Armatimonas rosea: one gene and its partner. The protein of the gene in region 1 interacts with the protein of each later gene in a pairwise test. Links are inferred from orthologs where the notes say so. Each region holds a gene or a part of one and is shown in the gene's direction. Other genes may lie near its edges. The genes, in order: rho and hfq.

What was found.
Region 2: the proteins of rho (region 1) and hfq interact in binary tests that used the Escherichia coli proteins (3 or more experiments, as listed by UniProt). The link is inferred for Armatimonas rosea from one-to-one orthologs.

What each region holds. Positions count from the first base shown.
Region 1 is NZ_JACHGW010000003.1:403,257-415,180, forward strand. The notes cover bases 6,118-8,975. They hold rho (transcription termination factor Rho), read left to right. Parts: upstream 6,118-6,632; coding sequence 6,633-8,318; downstream 8,319-8,975. Other genes in these bases: HNQ39_RS16915 (UDP-glucose dehydrogenase family protein), read left to right, coding at 6,118-6,329; HNQ39_RS16925 (bifunctional nuclease family protein), read left to right, coding at 8,320-8,799; HNQ39_RS16930 (PEP-CTERM sorting domain-containing protein), read right to left, coding at 8,874-8,975. Also shown: HNQ39_RS16895 (DUF4058 family protein), read left to right, coding at 1-590; HNQ39_RS16900 (mechanosensitive ion channel family protein), read right to left, coding at 577-1,437; prfA (peptide chain release factor 1), read right to left, coding at 1,438-2,502; HNQ39_RS16910 (hypothetical protein), read left to right, coding at 2,673-4,916; more of HNQ39_RS16915, read left to right, coding at 5,031-6,117; more of HNQ39_RS16930, read right to left, coding at 8,976-10,457; HNQ39_RS16935 (MFS transporter), read left to right, coding at 10,567-11,754; HNQ39_RS16940 (choice-of-anchor R domain-containing protein), read right to left, coding at 11,707-11,924. UniProt on the Escherichia coli protein: Facilitates transcription termination by a mechanism that involves Rho binding to the nascent RNA, activation of Rho's RNA-dependent ATPase activity, and release of the mRNA from the DNA template.
Region 2 is NZ_JACHGW010000004.1:524,791-536,830, forward strand. The notes cover bases 6,123-9,096. They hold hfq (RNA chaperone Hfq), read left to right. Parts: upstream 6,123-7,457; coding sequence 7,458-7,736; downstream 7,737-9,096. Other genes in these bases: HNQ39_RS21985 (phytanoyl-CoA dioxygenase family protein), read right to left, coding at 6,123-6,417; miaA (tRNA (adenosine(37)-N6)-dimethylallyltransferase MiaA), read left to right, coding at 6,532-7,461; dapF (diaminopimelate epimerase), read left to right, coding at 7,733-8,578; HNQ39_RS22005 (GNAT family N-acetyltransferase), read right to left, coding at 8,766-9,096. Outside these bases: HNQ39_RS21940 (GHMP family kinase ATP-binding protein), read right to left, coding at 1-201; HNQ39_RS21945 (hypothetical protein), read left to right, coding at 243-473; HNQ39_RS21950 (hypothetical protein), read left to right, coding at 484-816; HNQ39_RS21955 (aspartate aminotransferase family protein), read left to right, coding at 910-2,169; HNQ39_RS21960 (SMP-30/gluconolactonase/LRE family protein), read right to left, coding at 2,225-3,277; HNQ39_RS21965 (putative quinol monooxygenase), read right to left, coding at 3,281-3,571; HNQ39_RS21970 (ankyrin repeat domain-containing protein), read right to left, coding at 3,687-4,556; HNQ39_RS21975 (hypothetical protein), read right to left, coding at 4,658-5,170; HNQ39_RS21980 (hypothetical protein), read right to left, coding at 5,167-5,514; more of HNQ39_RS21985, read right to left, coding at 5,566-6,122; more of HNQ39_RS22005, read right to left, coding at 9,097-9,422; HNQ39_RS22010 (phosphoribosylanthranilate isomerase), read right to left, coding at 9,643-10,239; HNQ39_RS22015 (VPS10 domain-containing protein), read left to right, coding at 10,288-12,040. UniProt on the Escherichia coli protein: RNA chaperone that binds small regulatory RNA (sRNAs) and mRNAs to facilitate mRNA translational regulation in response to envelope stress, environmental stress and changes in metabolite concentrations.

The sequences.
Region 1 (11,924 bases):
ATAACTTTGCGACTGCTCCCAATCTCCCTGGTGCTTCCGGTGCGGTGTTAACGGCGACAATGCCGTATGAGATTGTTGAAGAAGCCGACGAAGTACGGGAGCCTTTTGTCAAAGTGATCTCGACCAACGCACAACGCACGGTGGTGACAGTGATTGAGGTACTCAGTCCGATCAATAAGACAGGGGCGGGGCGGGAGCAGTACCGCAAAAAACAGCTGGAGATTTTGGAAAGTGCCGCCCACTTGCTAGAGATTGATCTCTTGCGTGGGGGCCAGCACACCGTTGCGGTGGAGCAACGAAGCCTCACCGCGCAGTACCGAGGGTTCTGGGACTATATCGTCTGTCTCCACCGGGCGGGAGTGGGGAACCGCTTTACCTGCTGGCCGGTGGGGCTGTTTGACCCGTTGCCGACGATCTTTGTCCCACTCACTGTGGGGAGCCCTGAGCTTACTCTCGATCTCGGGGCACTTTTTTCCCGCTGCTATGACGAAGGTCCGTTTCGGCGCACGGTAGACTACTCGCAAGTGCCCACACCGCGTTTGAAGCCTTCCGAGGCACAGTGGGCAGCGGAGTGGCTTAAGCAAGAGTGATCTTTGCGGCGAGGAGCGCATCCCGCAGAGTGGCGCGTAGGTGCGGCAGGAGCTGGGCGGGGCGCTGGCCTTTGGGGGCCTTGAAGGTGATCTTGAGCGTCGTCTTGGCGGCGTCGGCGAGGGTGACTCCCTCGACACGCGGCGGCTCGGGGAGGTTTTGCTGGGCGAGAGTCTCTTCGATCAGTTTGGTCACGGCGGCGATATCCTCCGCGGCGGCCACCGAGAGCTCGAAGCTCGCCCCCACCAGCCCGCGGCTGTGGTTGCAGACCGAGGCGATGTCGCCGTTGGAGAGAATATAGAGCTTGCCGTCGTCGTCACGGATGCGCGTGATCCGCATCCCCAGCTCCTCCACCACCCCTGTCACGGCCCCGATGGTCACGTAGTCCCCGGCCACGTACTGGTCCTCTAGGAGCAGAAAGTAGCCGGTGATAACATCCTTGACCAGCTTCTGGGCTCCGAAGCCAAAGGCCAGTCCGGCCACACTGGCGGTGCCAATAATCGGAGCGACATTGATGCCCAGCAGGCTCAGTGCGGAGACAATAAAGACAAAGGCCAGCACGAAGTGGAGCGTGTGCTGGAGGATGGTGGCGAGGCTCCGTACCCGCGCCGCCTGGTGCTCCGTGGCCGCCTTGTTCGCCAGCTGCTCGCCCACGCGCCGCACCCCCCGCTTCAGGAGCCAGCGCAGGCCGATATAGAGCCCGATCAGCAGGACAAACTCTAGAAGGAACAGGACGATCTGACGGTAGGCGAGCCGCTCCAGCCCCGTGAGCTCGGAGAGCTCTTCGACAACGCCGCGTGTGGAGACAGGCGGCTTAGGAGTGGGGCTGGGAGCGGGGGTGGGCTGCATCTACGCGATCCCACCCTCACCAAGCTTATCGGCCTGGTCGATACTCACGAGAGAGTCGATAATGTTCTGGATGTCGCCGTCCATGACATTGTTGAGCCCATGAATGGTCAGCCCGATCCGGTGGTCTGTCAGACGGTCCTGGGGGAAGTTGTAGGTGCGAATCTTATCCGAGCGGTCCCCCGAGCCCACTTGCAGGCGCCGGTTCTGGGTGACAGAGGCCAGCAGCTTCTCCAGCTCGCGCTCGTAGAGGCGGGCACGGAGCACGCGCATGGCCTGCTCGCGGTTCTGGAGCTGGCTGCGCTGGTCCTGACAGGCGACCACGATCCCGGAGGGGATATGGGTGATGCGCACCGCGGTCTCGTTCTTCTGAACATTCTGGCCGCCCGCGCCGCCCGAGAGGTAGTAGTCCATCTTGAGGTCCTTGGGGTCGATATTGACCTCGACATCGTCCACTTCCGGCATCACCGCGACCGTCGCCGTGGACGTGTGAATGCGCCCGCCGGACTCGGTGACCGGGACGCGCTGCACGCGATGGACACCGCCCTCGAACTTGAGCTGCGAGAACGCGCCCTCGGCCTGGATCGAGAGCTGGGCATCTTTGACCCCGCCGATTCCCGTCTCCTGGCAGGCGATCAGCTCGCTCTTCCAGCCGCGCCGCTCCGCCCAGCGCATGTACATCCGCAGGATCTGCCCGCAGAAAAGCTCGGCTTCGTCGCCACCCGTGCCCGGACGGAACTCCATAATGACGTTTTTATCGTCGGCGGGGTCCTTGGGCAGGAGCATGAGGCGCAGCTCTTTCTCCAGCGGGGTCACCTGTGGCTTGAGCTCTTCCAGCTCTAGCTGCGCCAGCTCCTTCATCTCCGGGTCGCCCAGCATCTCCTCCGCATCGGCGATTCCCTGCACAACTGCTTTATAGCGGCGGAAGGTCTCGACCAGCGGGGTGAGCGCCGTGTGCTCGCGCGCCACGGGGGCGTAGCGCTTGGGGTCCGACGCTACCGTGGGGTCCATCATCTGATGGTTCAGCTCTTCGTAGCGTTTCTCAACATCAAGTAGTTTTTCAAACATGGTTTTTCCAGAATCAAAAAGACAGCAAAAAGCAGCCGCAAGACACGTGCAAGACTGCAAAAGGGGGAGACGTGAGGTGATGCAGGTGCCCCGGGGGGCTAGAGGGGGAGTGGCCAGAGGCTGGCATGAAGGAAGGTGTGCATCGTAGAATCCAACAGGATTGTACCATAATGCCACAAAAACCGATCCAAACCCTCGCCGATGCCCTTGCCTTCCTGCACTGGGACCCCCGACGCCACGGCGCGCTGCTCTGTATCGCCCCGGAGAAAACGCCGCTTCTGCTCCCAAGCCCCTCCCGGGAAATTCTGGGGGCTCTCGGTGCCTACGAGGCTTGGCTGAAGCAGCAGACGCTCCTTGCGCAGCAAAAGCTGGGCATGCCGCCGCCCGGTGGCTGGATGCCCCAGGAGCTGGTTGCGGCATTTGGGCGTGGCCTGCGCCGCTTTGGCAGTGTCACTGCGCTGGGGCCAGCGGAGCGCGTGGGCTACAGCCGCAACCCCGCCCCGCCGCGCTTCGATGCCTCGGCCAGCACGTTTCTAGAGACCGTCACCGAGGCGCAGTGGCAGCAGCTCTGTGGCGGTGGGCTTGCCGTGGCGCAGTGTACAGCCGCTCAGCGTGCGCTGGTGCTGGGGCTCCTGCCCGAGTCGACGCTGATTCGGGATGCATCGTTTCAGGGCATGATCCCGCTCGATGGCCCACGACGCTCTCAGCTCATGCTCTCCTTGGGGCTGGTGGCGATTGTGCAGGGGCCGCCTATCGGGCCCTTTGGTTTTACGCTCTTGGGAAGCGGGTTTAACTTTCCTCTCAAACCACAAGTGCCCCCCCTGGGGCAAGAGCTCTTGCAGAGGCTTCCGAACCGCGGGGGAGTGGGGCAGCTCAACCCACGGGCGCTCTCCGGGCAGGTCGCGCTGGAGGGGGAGAAGGTGACGGTCGCGCTGCTTCTGGAGCGGGCGACCCAGGCCAGTGGCGTCCTGGTACGCGCCGATGCACGGGTTGCCAAGCTCCCGGTGTGGAGCCAGGGCACGACACTGGCCACGGGCGAGCTGCTCGAGGCGCTGTGCTTCGCCCTCGCGGGAGTTTTTCGCAAGACCGACGAGGGCTTTTTGCTGGTGGAGGAGCTTGCCCCGCTTCAGGTCCGCCGCGCCCGTGTCGCTGAGTGGCATGCCAGTGCGGAAGCCGTACATCCGCGCGAGACACAGGCCTTCGCTGAGCGCTTTGATGCACTCTTGAGCGTGCCCTTTGCTACGGGAGCAGTGTTTGCCCTGACAGACTCCCAGCGCCGCCAGTACCGTGCGGCGCACCAGGAGGGTAAGGAGCTCCGGCTGGGCTACTCGGAGCTGACTGCAAGCCAACAGGTGGTGGTGGATGCGGAGCATAAAAAACTCCAGACTGCCTTTCAAGCGGCCCAGCGGCAACCCGCGGTAGCGGTCACGCTTGATAAGGTGACTGTCTCCCTGAGCCTCCAGCTCCAGGCCCGTGTCCCCGATGCACCGACGTTCTACGTGGGCGATATCGACTTGAGTGAAACGCGACGCCTCCGTGTGTCCGTCAAGGGCCGGCCCGTGCTCGTGCGTGTGGGCGACAAAGACAAAGACGAGCTGAAGGCACTCCTGCAAGCGGCGCAAGAGGCGGGCGCGGCGGCGGTCTGGCTGGAGGCGAGCCCGGAGCTGCTGGAGGTCGCGCTGGCGGAGAGGCGCTTGCCGATCTGGGCGTGCGTCCCCGTGTTGCGCAGCAACGACGGCACCCCGGCGCGCAATAGCCTGGGCGAGACCTGGCGTGCGCTCTGCCGCCGTCGGTTCCGCCGCGACGAGCTAGACTGGCTGGACCCTGGTGTCGAGAGCAACCTGGCGGTGGCACGGGCAACGATCGAGCGCTTCCGCCTGCCACAGGTCGCGGGGCTGGTCTTGACCGAGACCGTGCCACCGGGGTTCCGGGAAGAGGTCTCGGACTGCCACACGGAGGAGCTGGGCTACACGCCGGAGCGCTGTCGTGCCTTTCGCCAGAAAAACGGGGTCGAGCCCGCCGATGTGATTGTCTCCTACGGCAGGACATTCCCCAGTGAGTCCGACCGACGCCTCTTCCCGCCCGCCCACGACCTGGCGCAGACCTGGCTGGGGGAGCGCGAGGACGATGCAGATCGCTTTTTGACCCGTCTCCAGCAGGCGCTTCTGAAGGAGCAGCCCACCCTGAGTGTCTGGTGGGGGGGAAGTAGTACGTGGGTGGTGTGCTGGAAAGCAAAGCAGCCCATCCCGCTTCTCTACCCCTACTACGACCCAACCCCCGCGAAAGAGTACGAGACGCAGTGGGTGGTGGCACCGGAAAAATTTACGGAAAAGACGCCGTCAACGGCGACGGTCGATCTTCGGACGCTCTCTGTGTCGGCGCTTCTGGCTGGATTTCGACAGGGGGTATTTTAAAGTGCCTTTTATAAATTAAATAATGAATTAGATTGCCTGAAGTTGCCGATTGTGTCACGGGTTTTGGGTTGAAATGGGCTTTTAGTGGGTAGAATCCCCGCTGGAAAAGAAATTATGAATATTTGTGTTATTGGTACAGGCTATGTCGGACTTGTCACTGGGGTGATCTTTGCGGACCTGGGAAATGAGGTCATCTGTGTGGACAAGCTGGAAGCGAAAGTGGAGCAGCTCAACCGCGGTGAGATGCCAATCTACGAGCCCGGGCTTGAGGAGCTGGTACAGCGCAACGCGGAAGAGGGGCGCCTCACCTTCACCACAGACTTGGATGGCGCGGTGCGCAAGTCCGAGATTATCTACATCTGTGTGGGCACCCCGCCGCGTGAGGACGGCTCCACCGACATGAGCCAGGTCGAGGGTGCGGCGCGTGGGATCGCGGCGGCGATGGACCGCTACAAGGTGATCGTCAATAAGTCCACGGTCCCGGTGGGCACGGGCAGCTTTGTGCGCGAGGTGATCGAGACCAACCGCCGCCGCAATGTGGATTTCGACGTGGTCTCCAACCCGGAGTTCCTGCGCGAGGGCTCGGCGATTCAGGACGCGCTCAACCCGGACCGCATCGTCATTGGTGCCCCCAACCAGATTGTCGCGCTCAAGGTGCTGGAGCTCTACGCCCCGCTGGAGCGCCCGATGATCATCACCGATGTCGCCAGCGCTGAGCTGATTAAGTACGCGTCGAACGCGTTCTTGGCCGTCAAGATCAGCTTCGCCAACTCCATCGCCAATATCTGCGAGGCCGTGAACGCCGATGTGATCCAGGTGATGAAGGGGGTCGGGCAGGACCGCCGCATCGGCCCCGCCTTCCTCAACGCCGGCCTTGGCTACGGCGGAAGCTGCTTCCCTAAGGACTCGTCGAGCCTGCTCCACACCGCGCAGAGTGTCGGCTACGACTTCCCGATCCTAGAGGCGACCATCAAGACCAACGATGAGCAGCCCAAGCGCTTTATCAAGAAGATCGAGAAGGAGCTGGGCGGCTTCAAGGGCAAGAAGATCGCGCTGCTCGGGCTGGCCTTCAAGGCCAACACCGACGACATGCGCGATGCGAAGTCCCTCGATGTGATTGCGGCGGTGCTCGCGGGCGATGGCGAGATTGTCGCCTTTGACCCGATTGCGATGGAGAACTGCAAGAAGATCTTCCCGCAGATTACCTACGCCAAGAGCGCCTTCGATGCCGCGGAGGGGGCCGATGCCGCGGTGGTTGTCACCGAGTGGAACGAGTTCAAGCAGATCAACCTGGAGAAGCTCAAGGCTGCAATGAAGGGGAGCCATGTCTTCGATGGCCGCAACCTCTACGACCCCGAGAAGATGCGGCGTGCGGGCTTTGTCTACCACGGAATCGGCCGCACGAGTAAGTAGCGCTTTCGCGCTCGGAGTGACCCTCTTCCTCATTTCCGCTCCGCGGAGGAAGAGGGTTTTTTATTGGCCAGAGTGGATTCCCTTGCATTAGGGCTCTACGGAGCACAAGTACCCCTCTCAGGAGGGCCAAAGCTCTCGTTATTTGTATTTGCAACCGAAATAAAAGGCGTGATATAGTGGTTAGGAAGCAACCTCAAGGTTTGTGGTCTGCTTCAATTCAACTCTCCCCGGCGAGCCTTTTTCCCCACACTATTTTGTGTTTCGTCGTGCTCTCGCCGACCGCTTCGTTTTCGGAAAGTCCTCATGCCAAGACGTCGTTTGACAACGCCCCCCGACCCGGATGGGGTCGATACAACCTCTGCTCCTGCTAGCGTGGAGAGTGCCCCTGAGGCGACCACCACGCCCTCTACTCCGACACTACTCCCAACCCCTCCCCCTGAAATGATTGCTGCGGCAGAGTCGCTGCTGGGTGACGCCGCGCTTCCTCCTCCCGCCCCCCCCTCGCGTCGCCGCCGCCTCCTCCAGACGAGCGCTCCGCCGCCGCTGACCCAGCAAGAGGCCTTAGAGCTTGTCGCCGATCTGCCTGAGCGTGTCGCGGAGCCCCTGCCACCGCCTGCCCGCATCGAGCGCCAAGACCGCAACGACCGCAACGAGCGTCCTGATCGTGGCGACCGCCCCGAGCGCCGGGATCGTCCTGGCCATAGCATGCGCCCCGCTCGCGGCAACGCGGCGAGTCCGGGGAACTCCTACAACAACCCGCCTCGGCGTGGCAATGTGGGGCCTGCTCTGGGAGCGGGAGCCGATCTCCGTGACCTGGAAGAGGCCTCGCTCAATGGTGAGGAGCCGCTCAGCGGTGAGGGGGTCCTGGAGATCAATAGCGAGGGCTACGGCTTTTTGCGCCGCCAGAACCTCGCCGCCAGCAACGACGATATCTATGTGGCGCAGGCACAGATCAAGCGCTTTGGCCTCAAGACGGGCGACCAGGTGCTAGGGTTTGTCCGCCCTCCCAAGGACTCGGAGAAGTACTTCGGGCTCCTGCGGGTGGAGAAGATCAATGGCTTCGACCCGGATGTCGCCCGGATGCGCCCCAACTTCGATGAGCTGGTGCCGATCTTCCCGGAGTCCCGGATCGTGCTGGAGCTGGACCCCAAGACCCTCTCGATGCGCTTTATGGACCTGGTCTCCCCGATTGGCAAGGGCCAGCGCGGGCTGATTGTCGCGCCGCCCAAGGCCGGTAAGACCATCCTGCTCAAGCAGATCGCCAACTCGATTGCTATCAACCACCCGGACATTCACCTGATGGTGCTCCTGGTGGACGAGCGCCCGGAAGAGGTGACCGACATGCGGCGCTCGGTGCGAGGAGAGGTGATCGCCTCGCCCTTTGATGAGCTACCCGACAACCACATGCGTGTCGCCGATCTCTGCCTGGAGCGGGCCAAGCGCCTCGTGGAGGTGGGTAAAGATGTCGTGATCCTCCTAGACTCCATCACCCGCTTTGCCCGCGCGTCGAACCTGACCGTGAACCCGTCGGGGCGAACCCTCCAGGGCGGTCTGGACCCCGCCGCGATCTACCGTCCTAAGCGCTTCTTTGGCGCGGCTCGCAACATCGAGCACGGCGGCTCGCTCACCATTATCGCCACGGCGCTGGTGGAGACCGGCTCGCGCATGGACGATATCATCTTCGAGGAATTTAAGGGCACGGGCAATATGGAGCTGCGCCTGGACCGCTCGCTGGCGGAGCAGCGGCTCTACCCGGCGATCGACATCAAGCTCTCCGGCACCCGCCGCGACGAGCTCCTCTACCCGGCCGACGACCTGCGCAAGATCTGGCAGGTGCACCGCATCCTGGCCAACTTGGGGACCAAAGAGGCCACCGAGCTCCTGCTGGACCGCCTCGATAAGACACGCTCGAACCGCGAGTTCCTCTCCGCGATCGGGGGGACCGCACCCGCGGCGACCAATAAGTCGGAAGCAAACAAGTCGGAGTAGTATGTCTAGCCCGTTTGACGAGACCAGTGAGGACGAGAACCGGAAGCCGCGCTCGCTCGACGAGAAAGAGGTGACGGTTCTCGGGCTCTGGGAGACCCGTGAGGCGGCGCAGGCGGACGGACCGATCGAGGAGGTCGCGCTGGTGCTCCGCGATGGCCGAGGGCGCCGGCTCTCGGTGCATATCGGGCCGTTTGAGAGCATGGCGATCCACAATGCCCTCCAGAAAGTCGCGCCCGAGCGGCCCCTGACCCACGATCTGCTCCGCAATCTGATCGAGAAGCTCGGGGGAAGGCTGAGTCGTGTCGTGATCGACGATCTCTGGCAGGGAACGTACTATGCCAAGCTTCACATCGAGCGCGAGAAAGCACCCGCTCTGGAGATCGACTGTCGCCCCTCGGATGCCATTGCGCTTGCGCTACGCTTCCGCGCCCCAATCTCCGTTGCGGAGCACGTGCTCGTGGAGGCGGCGGAGTCCGAGTAGGCACCACGACGGAGATGTGCAAGAGCCCGAGGACACGTGCCTCGGGCTCTTTTTTGCGTTGGGCTCTTGCTTTTTTAGTGCTTGCGGCGGCGCAGAACCACGAGCCCCAGCACGGCGAGCGCGAGGGTGCCTGGCTCGGGAGCGCTCGTGCCACTGAGGGCTCCGACTGCATAGAGCGTGGCATTGTTGATCGCGTAGACCTTGCCATCCGCGCCAATCAGGGTCGGGGTGTAGGCCTCGCCGATGCCCGCGGTGAGCGTGATGACCTCCGTGAAGGTATTGGAGTCGAGCGACCAGCGGTAGAGCTTGCCGTCCTCGCTATTGGCCAGGACGCTGTTGCTGAAGGGATCGAAGACCGCTGTGTTGATACACCACTCGCGCACCCGGGGGAGAACGGGGTCGGGGGTCTGGCCGGCGATCGTGAGGATCTCTTTCATCACAATCGTGTTGGTGCGGGTGTCCAAGAAGGTATCGTTGGGATCGAGGATCGCCAGGCGGTTGTTGCCGACCCCGTAGTCGTTGTACTTGGTCATCAGCAGGTACGACGATGTCCCGGTGTAGGACTTAACATTCTTGGCGGGAATCACGGTCGCGGTATCGTCCCAGCCAAACGCACCCGCCGCGCCGGAGGGAGTGAGGTCGCCGTTGAACTGGAGCATCCACCCGCGCGACGAAGCAAAGGGGCGCTCTAGGACTCCGATATAGACCTTTCCATCCGGCCCCACCATGGGCGAGGCCGTGCCATCGTCGCTGATCCAGGCATCGTTGAGCGGGTTCTGGGCATCCTTGAGCCGCACCGTGGCGGTAGGGGCCAGGGTCGTGGTGTTCATCGAGACAAGATAGCCCGCCGGGAGCGTGTCGGCGTTGCGCATCACCGCATAGACCTTCGAGCCATCGTTGCTGATGGCGAGGGCTGCGTTCATGGCGATCTCGGTGGCATTGCCCCCGGTCGCCGCAGACGCCGACATCAGGCTCACCTGTCCTCCCGGGGTGACCTTTGCGATACCGCTGGAGAGCGTGGCCCCACCCTCCAGGGTGAGAAAGGCACTGACACGGTAGCCGAAGTACACATTCCCCTGAGAGTCCGAGGTCAGCGGGGTGCAGATCTTGAGCCCGGAGTCAAAGGCCGCTTTATTGGCCGCGTAGTGGGCGTCCCCGACAATCGAGATCCGTGTGGCCGCGCTGGGGGCGTTGGAGTCGAGGTTGCTCTGGTAGAGGACCGTTCCGCCGCCGCCCGCCATGTACATGCGGCCTGTCGAGGTCAGGGTGGGGGCGTAGCTGGGGACCCAGCCGTGGCCCGGAAGGGAGTAGTCCGTGGAGGAGGTCCACATCAGCGCACCATTGGCCCCGTTGCGCGCCTCGACCTTGAAGCCATCGTTTGCACCGGTCTTCACGGGGATGATCACCGTGTTGTTGTTGGTCACGAGCGGAGAGCCATAGTGGACCAGCAGGCTCGTCCCTGAGTACTGGGGGTTCAGGTCCACCGGGGTGCTCCAGACAATCTGCTGGAGCGACTGGGAGGCGACAGTCGAGAGGGCGGTGTGCTGGGCATTGCCGGCGTAGCCGCTCCACACCTGCGCGTGCGCTCCCCGCGGAAGCAGGAGCGCCCCCGTCGAGAGAGCGATGAGACACGAGAGTTTTAATCTTGATGAGATCATGCGAATAAGCTTTCTGATTCACTGCCAGAGTTACAGGGACGTTCACCAGGTGGGAAGAAAACTCCTGCCTCGGGGTTTTGAGGTATCATACGCCGGCCTCGAACACCTCATGCAAACCACACCACGCTCCCTGCTCGCCGCGCTTTGTTGCGTCGCCATGCTCCTCTACTCTGTCTATCTCGGCGCGGTGGGGGTGCTCCTGCCCTACCTCGGGAGAGCGTTCTCGCTGGGGGAGGAGGCGCAGGGAAGGCTCTTTCCGGCCAACTTTGCGGGCTTTGTGGTGGGGGTGCTCCTGTGTGGCTACCTCTCGGACCGCTGGGGGCGCAAGGCGGTTTTGCTGATCGGGCTGGCGGTCTATGCGGGCGGGCTGAGCCTCTTTGGGAGCGCGGGGAGCTATCCGCTGGCGCTGGCCGCGGCCTTGCTCGTGGGAGCGGGGAGTGGGGCGATGGAGGTGGTCGCCAATGCGCTGGCCGCCGATCTCTACCCCGAGAGGCGTGCGTTTCTGCTCAATGCGCTCCAAGTTGCCTTTGGGGTGGGAGCCGCCGTCGCCCCGACCCTCTGCCGCTACTTGCTCACCCACGGCACCGACTGGCGCTGGCTCTACTTCGGGCTGGCGGCGATCAATGGGGTGGTCTTTGTGGTCCTGAGCCTCTGTCGCCTGCCGCAGAGCGCCGCCCCCGAGGCGCTGGAGCTGGCGGCGCTACGGGCGGTCCTGCAGAAGCCGAGCTTTGCGACTCTGTGCGTGATGCAGGCGCTCTATGTGGGGGCGGAGGTGAGCTTCTTCTCCTGGCTCCCGACCTACTTTGAGAAGCAGCTCACCGGGGGCGTGGCCTGGATGGCGGGGGTGGGAACCCTGTTCTGGATCACGATGACGATCGGGCGGTTTGCGCTGGGGGGGCTCCTGGGGCGGTTTCCACTGATGCGGCTCAATGCGCTCGCGGCGGGGGGCGGGGTGGTCTTTGCCGCGCTGGCCCTGCTCTGGCACACCCCGCTCCCGGTCTTGGTCTGTGTGGCGCTGGCGGGGCTGTTCTTTGCGGGTATCTTCAGCCTGGTGCTGGCCGAGGCCGGAGAGCGCTTCCCGAGTGTGGCGGGCACGGCCTTTGGTGGTGTCGTGGCGGCGGGCGGACTGGGCGGTGCGGTGATTCCGTGGGTTGTTGGTGCCTTGGCGGCGGGCGGGCTGGGCTGGCAAGGGGCACTGGCGCTCGTGCCCCTCACACTAACGGGAACTCTGGTACTGAGCCTCGTCCTGCTACGCACGCCGCCGTCGGGCCAGTACCAGAGTCCCGCCGAGCGCTAGAAACGCAACGGAGGTGGGCTCAGGAGCGGCAGTCGTTGCGTGTGCCGCGAGCTGGATTGTCAGGCCGTTGGGGAGGATCGAGCCGGTCCAGCTGGTGCGGTTGTTCTCACTAAAGCGGTAGCCCTCCAGGATCACATCGCCCGCCCCCGCCCCGGTGGCGCTGGGAAGGA
Region 2 (12,040 bases), on another replicon or contig:
CGTCCCTAGCCCAGAGCCGGTGGGAAGCGAAAAGCCATAGCGCACCTGCATGCCTTCGTCGGTAACGATCTGCTCGCCGGTGACGTACTGATTAATCGTGGCATTGAAGACCACGCCGCCGAAATCACGGGCGTAGAGATCGACATCGGTCCAAGCGCCGCCGAAGTCGATACGGGCCGGAGCGTGGGAGCGGAGATGCATAGCAAAATTCCTTATGATAAACTGGTGAGATTGAGGCGATAATGAAACAGATTCGCTGGTGGAACTCGTTTAACCTGCTTGGCATTATCCTGCTAGGCATTGGGCTTGCAGGACTCGTCTTGCAGGGCAAGATGGTCTTCGACCCAGGCCGCGCGCACCGGGGCTATGAGTGGGCACTATACTTGGTGGCTGGGGTGCTGATGCTAGTCAATGGCCTCCTGCCGCCCGCAACCGTGCCGCAGACCAAACCGCGAAAACCTACCGATCTTTAGTGAAAAAACGATGAGTAATCAAGCTACGATAGACGTTCTAGATATTGATGAGCAGGAAGTTAAGGAAGTCCGCTGCTCGACCACGGGTATCCCAATCCCGACCATTCCCAACTGGTACGCCCAGGTGAATGTGAAGTTTGTCTCGGACCACGCCCGCTCGAAGTCCAGCGCCGCCGCCGCACAGGCCAACTACCTGCGCCTCGCGGAGCTCAACGATAAGGACGAAGAAGAAGAGACCGAGGACGCCGATGAGATCTCTATCGGGGACCTCGATGAAGATATCACCGTGGACGATATCGAGGATATCGACCTAGGCGATGATACCGAGGATGTCGAAGAGTAGGCTCTAGAACTCTCTCCCCTCTCTCGAAGATCCGCGCCGTGCGCGGGTCTTTGTTTTTTTAGCCCCGTTCCGCGTTCGGGTATCATAACAGGCATGGATGCAGATGCCCTCACCGCCGATGTTGCGGAAAAGTACCAAAAGTTCGTCAACCCAACCGCCCTCGCGCTCCTCAAGATCGCGGGCTTTGACAAAGTGGAGTGGGAAGGCAGTGGAGCCACCCTCCGCGATGCCCATGGCACCGAGTACATCGACTGCCTCGGGGGCTACGGAACCTTCTCGCTCGGACATGCCAACCCCCGCGTGGTCGCTGCGGTTACCGAGCAGATGCAGCGCCTCCCGCTCTCGTCCAAGACCTTTCTCAACAAGCCCCTCGCCGATCTGGCGGCCCTCCTAGCCGCGATTACCCCCGGCAACCTGCAGTACAGCTTTATCTGCAACTCCGGGGCAGAGGCACTGGAGGGGGCGATTAAGTTTGCGCGCATGACCACGGGGCGCACCAAGATTATCTCCGCCGAGGGCTCCTACCACGGCAAGACCCTGGGTGCTCTCTCCGCCTCGGGCCGCGATACCTACAAGACCCCGTTTGCGCCCCTGCTCCCCGGCTTTGTCCATGTTCCCTTCGGCGATAGCGAGGCCCTCGCGGTAGCGGTCGATGGTGAGACTGCGGCGATCCTGCTAGAGCCGATCCAGGGAGAGAACGGGATCCGCATCCCCCCGGATGGCTACCTAAAAGCCGCGCGCGAGCTCGCCGACAAGCACGGTGCGCTGCTGATTTTGGATGAAGTGCAGACAGGCCTCTGTCGTACGGGCAAGCTCTTTGCCTGCGACTGGGAGGGGGTAGCCCCGGACATCATGACCCTAGCCAAGTCGCTGGGCGGCGGCGTGATGCCGATCGGGGCGATCGTGGGAACGCAAAGGGTCTGGGACGCGGTGTTTCGCGAGAACCCGTATCTCCACACCAGCACCTTCGGCGGCAACGAGGCAGCCTGTGTGGCGGGGCTCACGGCCCTGACCATCATGCAAGAGGACAACCTTGCGGAGCAGTCCCGGGTCAAGGGCGAGAAGCTGCTGGCCGGGCTGAAGGGCATCCAGGAGAAGCACCCCGCCCTGATCATGGAGGTCCGCGGGCGCGGCCTGATGATTGGGGTGGAGTTCTCGGACTCGGATATCCAGAAGCTAGCGATTGGCTCGCTGGTGGAGAACGGCGTTGTCGTTGCCTACACGCTCAACAACACCAAGATCATGCGGGTCCAGCCGCCGCTCGTCATCACCGACGAGCAGATCGAGAAGGTAATCGCCGCCTTCGACCAAGCCCTCACCGACACGGCAGATGTGCTGAGCCTGCTGGATTAAGCCCCATCTCCGCCCCCCTGCCCCCGCTCGGCGGGGGGCAGGAGGGCGGTGCGCGTTAGCACCAGTGGGCGCCCTGTGCGTTGACGTAGACCGCGTAGAGCGACTGGCCCGCCGTGATGAAGAGCCGGTTGCGCTTGGAGCCGCCGAAGCAGAGGTTCGAGCCGATCTCGGGTAGGAGAATCTGACCGATACGCGTGCCGTCGGGGGCGAAGGTATGGACACCGTCGAAGCCCGCTCCTACCCAGCCGGCCGATGCCCAGAGATTGCCCTCCGTGTCGCAGCGGATGCCATCGGCGTTCCCTGTGACCTTCTTGCCATTCACCTCCATGGTCATCTTGGCGAACTCTTTTGCCTTGCCCAGCTTGGTTCCATTCTGCACGTCGAAGACCCAGATGCAGTGGGGATCGCCTGTGTCAGCGATGTAGAGCTTCTTGTAGTCCGGCGAGAAGCAGAGTCCATTGGGCTTGGTAGGTGCATCGGTGACTTTCTCCACCTTGAGGGTGTTGGGATCGATCCGGTAGACCGCCTCTTTGAGCTCCAGAGGCCCCTTCATCCCCTCGTAGTAGCCCATGGAGCCGTAGCCGGGATCGGTGAACCAGATGCCGCCATCGGGGTGCACGGCACCGTCGTTGGGGGCGTTGAAGGGCTTTCCGTTGAACTTGTCCGCCAGGACCGTGATGCTCCCGTTGTGCTCGTAGCGGGCCACGCGGCGGGTGAGGTGCTCAAAGGAGATGAGCCGTCCCTCGCGGTCCAACGTGTTGCCGTTGGAGTTGTTGGAGTCGCGGATCACCGATGTGTGGCCGTCGTCCCAGAGCCAGCGGCGGTGGAGCGAGTTGGGAATGTCCGACCAGAGGACGTAGCGCCCGACACTGTTCCACACGACACCCTCCGCCCACATCGAGCCCGTGTGCAGGCGCTGAATCGGGGTGTTGCCGATCATGAGGGGCTCGTAGCGCTTGTCCAGCGCGATGATATCGGGATCGGGGTAGCGGATGGGTGCCGCGCCGGGGCTGTAGCGGTCGAAGGCGCTCCCCTTCTCCTGTTGCTGCGCCAAGGCAGCCGAGGCGGTGAGCGCCACCGCGCCCGTGAGTAGACTTCGTCGGTTCATAACTTACTTATCCTCCAGATCATAGCGTGCAAAGATGGGCTGGCCGACCACGGCCTGCGGCACCACTTGGCGAAACGCGTCCATGTGCGGGGTCTTCATGTGGGCATCCAGCGCCGCGCCATCGGTCCAGCGCTCGTAGACAAAGAACGTATTGGGGTCGTCGATGTCCTGATAAAACCGGTAGTGCAGGCAGCCCGGCTCTTTGCGGGTCTCGACTCCCATCACGTGCATGGCTTCCAGAGCCGCATCGCGCTTGTCGGGGTGCACGGTCGAGGTTACTTCAATGATCACCATGCCGCCCATTTTACCTGGGATTTTCGTGTTTGGGGACGGGTGGCATCACGATTTCGGGGGGATCGAGACGGGCGCATAAATGGGCCGGCTGTTGCGGCAAGCCCCATGAATGGGCCTACTTTTTCAGTAAAGATTCGATACAACGTGGGCAGTTTGCCATATGGGCATAGTCCAGTGCGCTCAGCTTTCGCCAGTCTCTAAGGCGCGTGCTAGCTTTATTTTGGAGGAGGAAAGAGACAACCTCACAATTATTGTCAGCCGCTGCGATTATCAGAGCAGTCTGCCCCACATCGTTCCGTGCATTGAGGCGAACATGCGGCAGGATCGCTTGAACAAATGAGAGCGGGCAGGCACCGGCAGCCAAGTGCAGCAAAGTGTTTTTCGTCTGCGGATGGATAAAGTCCAGAGCAGCTCCAGATTCAACAAGATACTCAAAGAGTCTCTCTAAACGCAGCTCGCAACAATAGAGTAGCAGCGTTCCGCCATGCTGCTCTAGGTAGCCCGATGCTGCTTCGGACTGGAGAAATTCAATCGCTTGTTCTTGCTCGCCAACGTAGGCAAATGCAAGGGCATCCAAAAGCTCAGGGGAGTTCTCCACCAGAAACAAGAGAGCCTCACGGTTTCCATTAGAAGCACAGATGGACCACGCCGTTCGCCCCTGTTCGTCCGTGATGTCTAGCCGTGCCCCATGCTTAAGAAGCTTTTTGGCACTTTCGAATTTGCTACGTGAGAGAGCAGTCATGAGCGGCGTGTAGTCATTTAAAGGATTAAGCTCAACCCCGCGCTCTAAAAGAAAATCAACTACCGCATCCCGCTCAAAGTTAATAGCCACATTCAGCGGACAGACTCCAAGTTCCGTCCGGCCATAAACCGCTTCAGGATGCTCCGCAACAATAGCAAAAAAAGCGCCAATATCTCCGCTACGGAGGTGATCGATCAAACTCTTGACTGCTATTGAGATATGATTGTGGTCTTTTTCTATCATAATATATCTCACCTGCCCTGTTCGGAGGGAAGGGTCTAGTTATGGGTTATGATCAACAAATTACTACATAAGAAGAATCCTATGATCAAATCTCCAAAAAACTATCCATTGTATAATTCATATATACGGTCTCTTTCCTTACACATAACGGATATATTATGAGGAATATTATCCATCACATCAATCTGACGACACAATGAATTAAATCTATCTAAATATAATTTTATCTTCTCTTCATTCCTTATATCAGAGGAATATCGACATGCAATTTCAATGCAACTACGCATCTCTAAGAACAACACTTCGTTTGTCTTCTTCTGCACCTTATCTAAAAATCGGATTGACTGCATATGCATCATCACACATAAATTCCCGTCTCCTTGTATAAAGCCAATCATCCCTTCATAACAGTGGGCTGCTCCCATCACCATAAAAATCTCATCATAAATACCATCCTCAGGGATTTTCTGGTCTACAAAACCACAAGAGATTTCAAACACTATTTTTCGTATTTCCGATATATATTCTCTGGCTTTTTTATAATCATTTTTCCGGAAATGGGATTGTACTTTATTAAAGTGATCAAGCAATAATTGATTATTAGTATTCTTCATAACTTAAAAATACTCTCAGTAACTATAAAGTCCGGATCAATCCTAGTGCTTCTCACAGGCGCTCTACCGTTCTCTTGGAAATCTACAATATCGACTTCTTCTTTGGAATAACCATCATTGATTACCATTCGGGTTTTCTTTTGATCTATGGCACAGAATATATAGTGGGCCGAGGAAACTCCGCCAGCGATTTCAGGTGGACGGATAGTCACGAAATATCCTGACAATCCCCCTAACCAATCCAGCGCACTCTCGAAACGACATTCGACCTTCCGTGTCTCCGGCACCTTACCATCGTACAAATAATCGAGGGCGATTTTCAAGTACTCATCCCGAGATTCCATTCGATAGCTCTCCAGCGGGCTTCAGCCTGCTTGCCGCAACAGCGGGCTCATTTATGCGCCCGCTTCCCCCGGCCGTGCCGCGTTCTTCCAGTTCCCTGCCCGGTCCTCGCCGGCCACGACAATTCCCTTGTCATCCCAGCCGAGATGGGCTTTTACCTCGGCGGCGCAGTAGCGCAGGGTGAGGCCGCAGCGGCGGCGGTCGGAGTTGTTGGGTTCGGAGCCGTGGAGGAGCAGGTCGGAGTGGAGGGAGGCTTCGCCGGCTTTGAGAGTGTCGTCTACGGGGGCGTCGCCGAATTGCTCGGCGTTTTCGATTTTTAGGTTCAGGACATTGTCCTCGGCGGCGCTGGAGGGCAGGTGCATCACGGGGCCGTGGACGTGCGAGCCGGGGATAAAGCGCATGTTGGCGTTCTCCGGGTCGGCGTCGTCGATGGCGAGCCAGACGGTGACGGTTTTACTCGGGGTCAGCGGCCAGAACACGGCGTCTTGGTGCCAGTCCACTCTCTTGCCATCGTGGGGCATTTTGCAGAAAAAGTGTGCGCCCCAGCCGATCACATCGGGGCCGAGGATATCGCAGACCGCCGCGACGATCTTGGGGTGCTTGAGGATATCGTAGACAAAGCCGTACTTGCGGTGCGCAGTGGCGATGGAGTAGCTGCTCCCCCCCGAGGCCAGGGTCTGGGCTAAGACATCGTCGAAGCGGGCACGGAGCGCGGAGATCTCGTCGTCGGTGAAGATCGGCACGGGCCGGAGGTAGCCGTGCTGGTTGTAGTGCGCCAGCTGCGCGAGGGAGAGTGCCTTGGGCTCTTGGGTGATGGCGGGGTGGAAGCGCAGGTCGCGCTCGATCTGGGTGAGGTCGTCGGGGTCGGGGACGTAGGCAAGGGCCTGCGGCTTTGCGGATTCCATGGCGCTATTGTACATCCCCTCGCCCCCCCTGCCCCCGTCCAACGGGGGGGATATGCGGAATCGGATTCCATTTTGTCCCCCTGCCGGGCGGGGGTTAGGGGGTAAACTGCCTGGGTGGAAAAATTGATTGCACTGGTTGGCCCCACGGGAGTGGGAAAGACAGCGGTGGGGATCGCGCTGGCGGAGCGTCTCAATGGGGAGCTGATTAGCGCGGATGCGGTCGCGGTCTACAAGCGGCTGGATATCGGCTCGGCCAAGCCCACCAAAGAGGAGCAGGCGCGGGTACGTTTTCACTTAATTGATGTAGTGGAGCCCGACCAAGACTTCACGGTGGCGGACTTCGAGCGCCTCGCGGAGGAGGCAATCGCCGACATTCGCTCCCGTGGCAAGCTCCCGATCCTGCTCGGGGGCACCGGGCTCTATGTCCGTGCAGTCACCGCCGAGCTCTCCATTCCCGCCGTCCCACCGCAGCCCGCGTTTCGCGAGGCGCGCTGGGCCGAGGTGGAGGCGCACGGTGCGCCCTGGCTCCATGCCCAGCTCGCGACAGTCGATCCGCCCTCGGCCGCCAAGATCCAGCCCGGCGATGGCAAGCGCATCATTCGCGCCCTGGAGGTATTTGAGGTCACCGGCCAGCCCATGAGCAGCTTCCACACGCCAGAAGGGATTCGGGGGGTGCTCCGGCCCGGTGTCCAGCTCATTGGGCTGGACCGGGCGCGCGAGGAGCTCTACCAGCGGATCGACCAGCGGGTGGACCAGATGATGGCAGCTGGCTTTCTCCAAGAGGTACAAAACCTGCTAGGATCGGGAATTACACACGATGTCAAGAGCCTGGGAAGCCTCGGTTACCGACATCTGGTACAATTCCAGTGCGAAGGGGTTCCCCTAGAGGACGCAATCGCACTGATCAAGCGCGATACCAGGCGTTATGCCAAGCGGCAGCTCTCCTGGTTCCGCAACGATCCCGCCGTACATTGGTTAATAATACATGAAGGCGAATCGGCACAGGACATAGCCGAACGCTTGGAAATAGGGATATCCGTATGAATAAAACACAGGCACTTCAGGATCTCTTCCTGAACCAGGTCCGTAAGGAGAATATTGCCGTCACGATCTATCTGATGAACTCTGTGCAGCTCCGTGGCCATGTTCGTGGCTTCGATGCCTTTACCATCCTGCTAGAGTCCCCCGGTCGACCGACACAGCTGGTCTACAAGAGCTCCGTGACGAGCATCGTTCCTATGCGCCCTGTCCGCCTGCACCCAGAAGGCACTCCTAACACCGAGGGAGAGCCCAGCTCTGTTGAGGAGACCGCCGAGTGACGGTTGCTTTTGTCAAGATGCACGGGATTGGCAATGACTTTCCCGTGTTTGATCACACACAGCCGGGCGCACCGACCATTGAGCAGATTCAAGCCGCTGCCGTGACTCTGTGCGACCGACGCTTTGGAATCGGGGGGGACGGGACGATCTCGATCCTCCCCTCCGAGACAGCCGATTTCGCCATGCGGATGTTCAACCCCGATGGCTCCGAGGCGGAGATGTGCGGCAACGGCATCCGCTGCTTCGCCAAGTATGTCTACGACTTTGGCCTCACCACCAAGACCGAGCTCTCGGTCGAGACCCTGGCGGGGATCATGGTGCTGGTGCTGACGGTAGAAGACGGCAAGGTGACCCAGGTCCGCGTGGACATGGGCGAGCCGCGCCTAGAGCGTGCCCAGCTCCCCATGGAAGGGCCGTCGGGAACCGTGCTCCACGAGCCCCTCAAGATCGGCGGCGAGCTGCTTTATATCACGGGTGTCTCGATGGGCAACCCGCATATTGTCTTCTTCCCCGAGCAGGCCACCGACGAGCTGATCCACCGGATCGGGCCGCAGCTGGAGAACCACCCGTCGTTCCCCAAGCGCACCAATGTCCACGCCGCCCAAGTGGTGGGCCGCGATGAGCTGGTGATGAAGATCTGGGAGCGCGGCGCAGGCCCAACCCTCGCCTGTGGCACCGGCGCGTGCGCGGTCGGGGTGGCAGCGCACCTCAACGGTCTCACGGGCCGCGATATTCTCATCCACCTCCCCGGCGGCGACCTGAGGATTCAGTGGGGCATCGACAACCATGTCTACATGACCGGCTCCGCGACCCTGGTCTACCATGGGACCATCGAGCTTTAATCGCCCGCGTTTGGATCGCTCCGTTGAGATCGCCCCCATGAACGGGGGCGTCTTGCTATCGTCGCAAGCTCCGACACGAAGGCCTCCGGCCATATTCGGCATGGGCGAAGCCCTTTGTGTCCGAGGCACGAGGACAGTAAGACGCCCCGGTTTATCGGGGCGAGACGCCTCGCTCTAACCGGGGCGATCACAGCGTAGCGTTCAGCGCGCTCAGCGAGATACTCTCCCCCGAGTAGAGCACGCGCTCGAAGTGGGACTTTTTCTCAGGCCACTCCCCATCCAGCATCGCAAACCAGAGCGTGTCGCGGCTGGCTCCTTTGCTGATCATGTGCTGACGAAAGCACCCCTCGTAGGTAAAGCCAAGGCGGCGGGCTGCGGCGGCGCTGGGCTCGTTGCGGGAGTCGCACTTCCACTCCACGCGGCGGTACTCACAGGCCTCGAAGAGATGCCGGAGCAGCAGATAGATCGCCTCGGTGTTGGTGGCAGTGCGCTGCGCCTTGGGGGTGTACCAGATGCTCCCCAGCTCCGCGACCCCATCGCGTGGCTCGATCCGCATCACCGAGAGCATCCCCAGCGCCGCGCTATCGTCGATGCGCCGCACCGTGTAGGGCTGCCAGTCATCGCGGCCTTGCAGCCCCTCCAAGTAGCCCCGAAACTCCGCCTCGCTGGCAAAAGGCCCACGGGTCATGTAGCGCCAGAGCGCCTCCGGGCTGTCGGTGTGCCCGGCGACAAAGAGCTCCAGGCTATCGCGGGTGGGATCGGTCGGCACGAGGCGGATAGACTTGCCCACGTGCTCGACATACGGCGGGAGGCTCCACGAAGTGTCAAAGGGTGCAGTTCGCATGGGCTATTATCCCGCCGATTGGAAATCGGCGTCAACAGTAGCCTGCGGCTGCAAAGCCCGTGCCGGGCTACCGAAGCTGTCCCCCTTCGCTTGCCGGAGGGGGTCGGCGGTAGTGCCGCCGGGGGGAGGCTAGCCCGCACCCAGAGGGTACCCGGGCTTCGCGGCGGCCCCGTAGGGGCATTTGAAGGCGCTTCGCGCCCGCCACTGCAGCCGCCAAATTCTATTCGGCGGCCTGGCGTGCGGCGGCGATAAAGTCGCGGAGCTTGTGGGGGTCTTTCTTTCCGGGGCTCGCCTCCACCCCCGACGAAACATCGAGGGCGTAGGGCCGCACGCGGCGCACGGCCTCGGCGACATTGTCGGGAGTCAGGCCGCCAGCCAGAATCAACCGACGATGGGGCTGGAGGCCTTTTGCGGCCACTGCCAGGGACCAATCAAAGGTCGCACCGACACCGCCCAAGGCTTGCTCGTGGTACGTGTCTAGGAGAATCGCGGTATTTGGCTCCCGGTACTCGGCCAGCGCGGGCAGGCTCAGCGCATCCTTGATACGGAATACCCGAATCCCCTTCCCCGATGTCGGGGCAGGACCTTCGTAGAACTGGATGGCATCACACTCGGCACTGCCCACCTCTTCCACCCGGCGCACGACCGCAACGACCGTCACAAACGGGCCAGCCTCCCGGTAGATCTCATGGGCATCCGCCTCGGGGATATAGCGTGGTGAGGACTCCACTCGGATAAACCCTAGGGCATCCGCACCCGCCTCAACCGCCAGCCGGGCGTCTTCGGGGTTGGTTATTCCACAAATTTTGATGCGCATGTTAAGATTTTACCCCCGTTCTCGGGCAGTTACAGGTAAAATCGCCGCATGAAACGCCATTTTCTCCCTTTAACAATTCTTAGCTTGAGCCTGCTGACCACCCCCCTCCTCGCCCAGGAGACCAAGGTCGATCCTGTCCTCCAGGAGCTCGGCTGGCGCAATATCGGCCCGGCGATCATGGGCGGGCGTATCGATGACCTGGCGGTGGTGGAGTCCGATCCCAAGACCTACTATGTCGCCACGGCAGCGGGCGGGATCTTCAAGACCACCAACCATGGCACGACCTTTGAGAGTATCTTCGATGGCTACGAGACCAGCAGTATCGGAGATATCGCCATCGCCCCCAGCGACCCGAATGTTGTCTATGTCGGGACCGGCGAGGCAAACAACCGCCAGAGCTCGTCGTGGGGCTACGGCATGTACAAGTCCGACGATGCCGGCAAGACCTGGAAGCACCTGGGGCTGGAGAAGACACAGCACATCGGACGAGTCGTGGTGCATCCCAAAGACCCCAAGGTGCTCTATGTCGCCGCGCTGGGCAAGCTCTGGGGCCCCAACCCGGAGCGCGGGCTCTACAAGTCGGTCGATGGTGGGGAGACCTGGACCAAGTCGCTCTACATCAACGATGATACGGGGATAACCGATGTGGCGATGGACCCGAGCGATCCCAACACGCTCTACGCGGCGGCCTACACCCGGCGGCGCACGGCCTTTGGGTTTGCGGGCGGTAGCGCCGATGGCGGGCTCTACAAGACCGCCGATGCCGGCAAGACCTGGAAGAAGCTCTCGGGCGGTCTGCCCAGCGGCGAGGTCGGGCGCATCGGGATCGCGATCTATCCTAAGAACCCCAAGATTGTCTACGTGACCTGGGAGAACGACAACAAGGGGGGGACACAGTCGGCGCAGGGCAATGGCTATATCTGGCGCACCGACGACGGCGGGGAGAGCTGGGAGCGCCGTGCCCAGACCAACCCACGCCCCATGTACTTCTCGCAGATTCGGGTCGATCCCAACGACGACGAAACAGTCTACGTGACAGGGGTCAGCACCTATGTCTCGGTCGATGGGGCCAAGACGTTCTCGTCGCCGTTCTCCCGTGTCCACGCTGATGGGCACGCGCTCTGGATCGACCCCAAGGACTCGGACCACCTGCTCCTGGGCTGCGACGGTGGCATCCAGGTGAGCTGGGACCAGGGTAAGACCTGGGACTACCTCAACCACATCGTCATCAGCCAGTTCTACGAGGTCCACTACGACATGCGCTTCCCCTACCATGTCTACGGCGGCCTCCAGGACAACGGCACCTGGGAGGCCCCGAGCCGCACGCTCGATGCCCGCGGGGTGACCAACGACGAGTGGCTCAATGTCGGGGGCGGCGATGGCTTCTACGCCCAGGCCGATCCGCTCGACTGGCGCGTGATCTACACCGAGAGCCAAGGCGGTGCTGTTGCGCGCTTCAACCAGGCCACCGGCGAGCGTAAGAGCATCCGTCCCCGCGCCGAGACTCCCGGCGAGAGCCTCCAGTTCGACTGGAACAGCCCGATCTTGATCTCGTCGCACAACCCCAAGAAGCTCTTCTTTGGGGGCAACAAGCTCTTTATCTCCCTCGACCGCGGCGACACCTGGCGCCGCACCGACGACCTCACGGGGAAGCCGGACCGCACGAAGCTCCCGATCCTGGGCAAGCCGGTCGATCCTGCCAAGACCCTCTCGGCAAACGATGGGCAGGACACCTACGGCTCGATCGAGACCATCAGTGAGTCCCCTGTGAAGGAGGGCGTGATCTGGGTGGGCACCGACG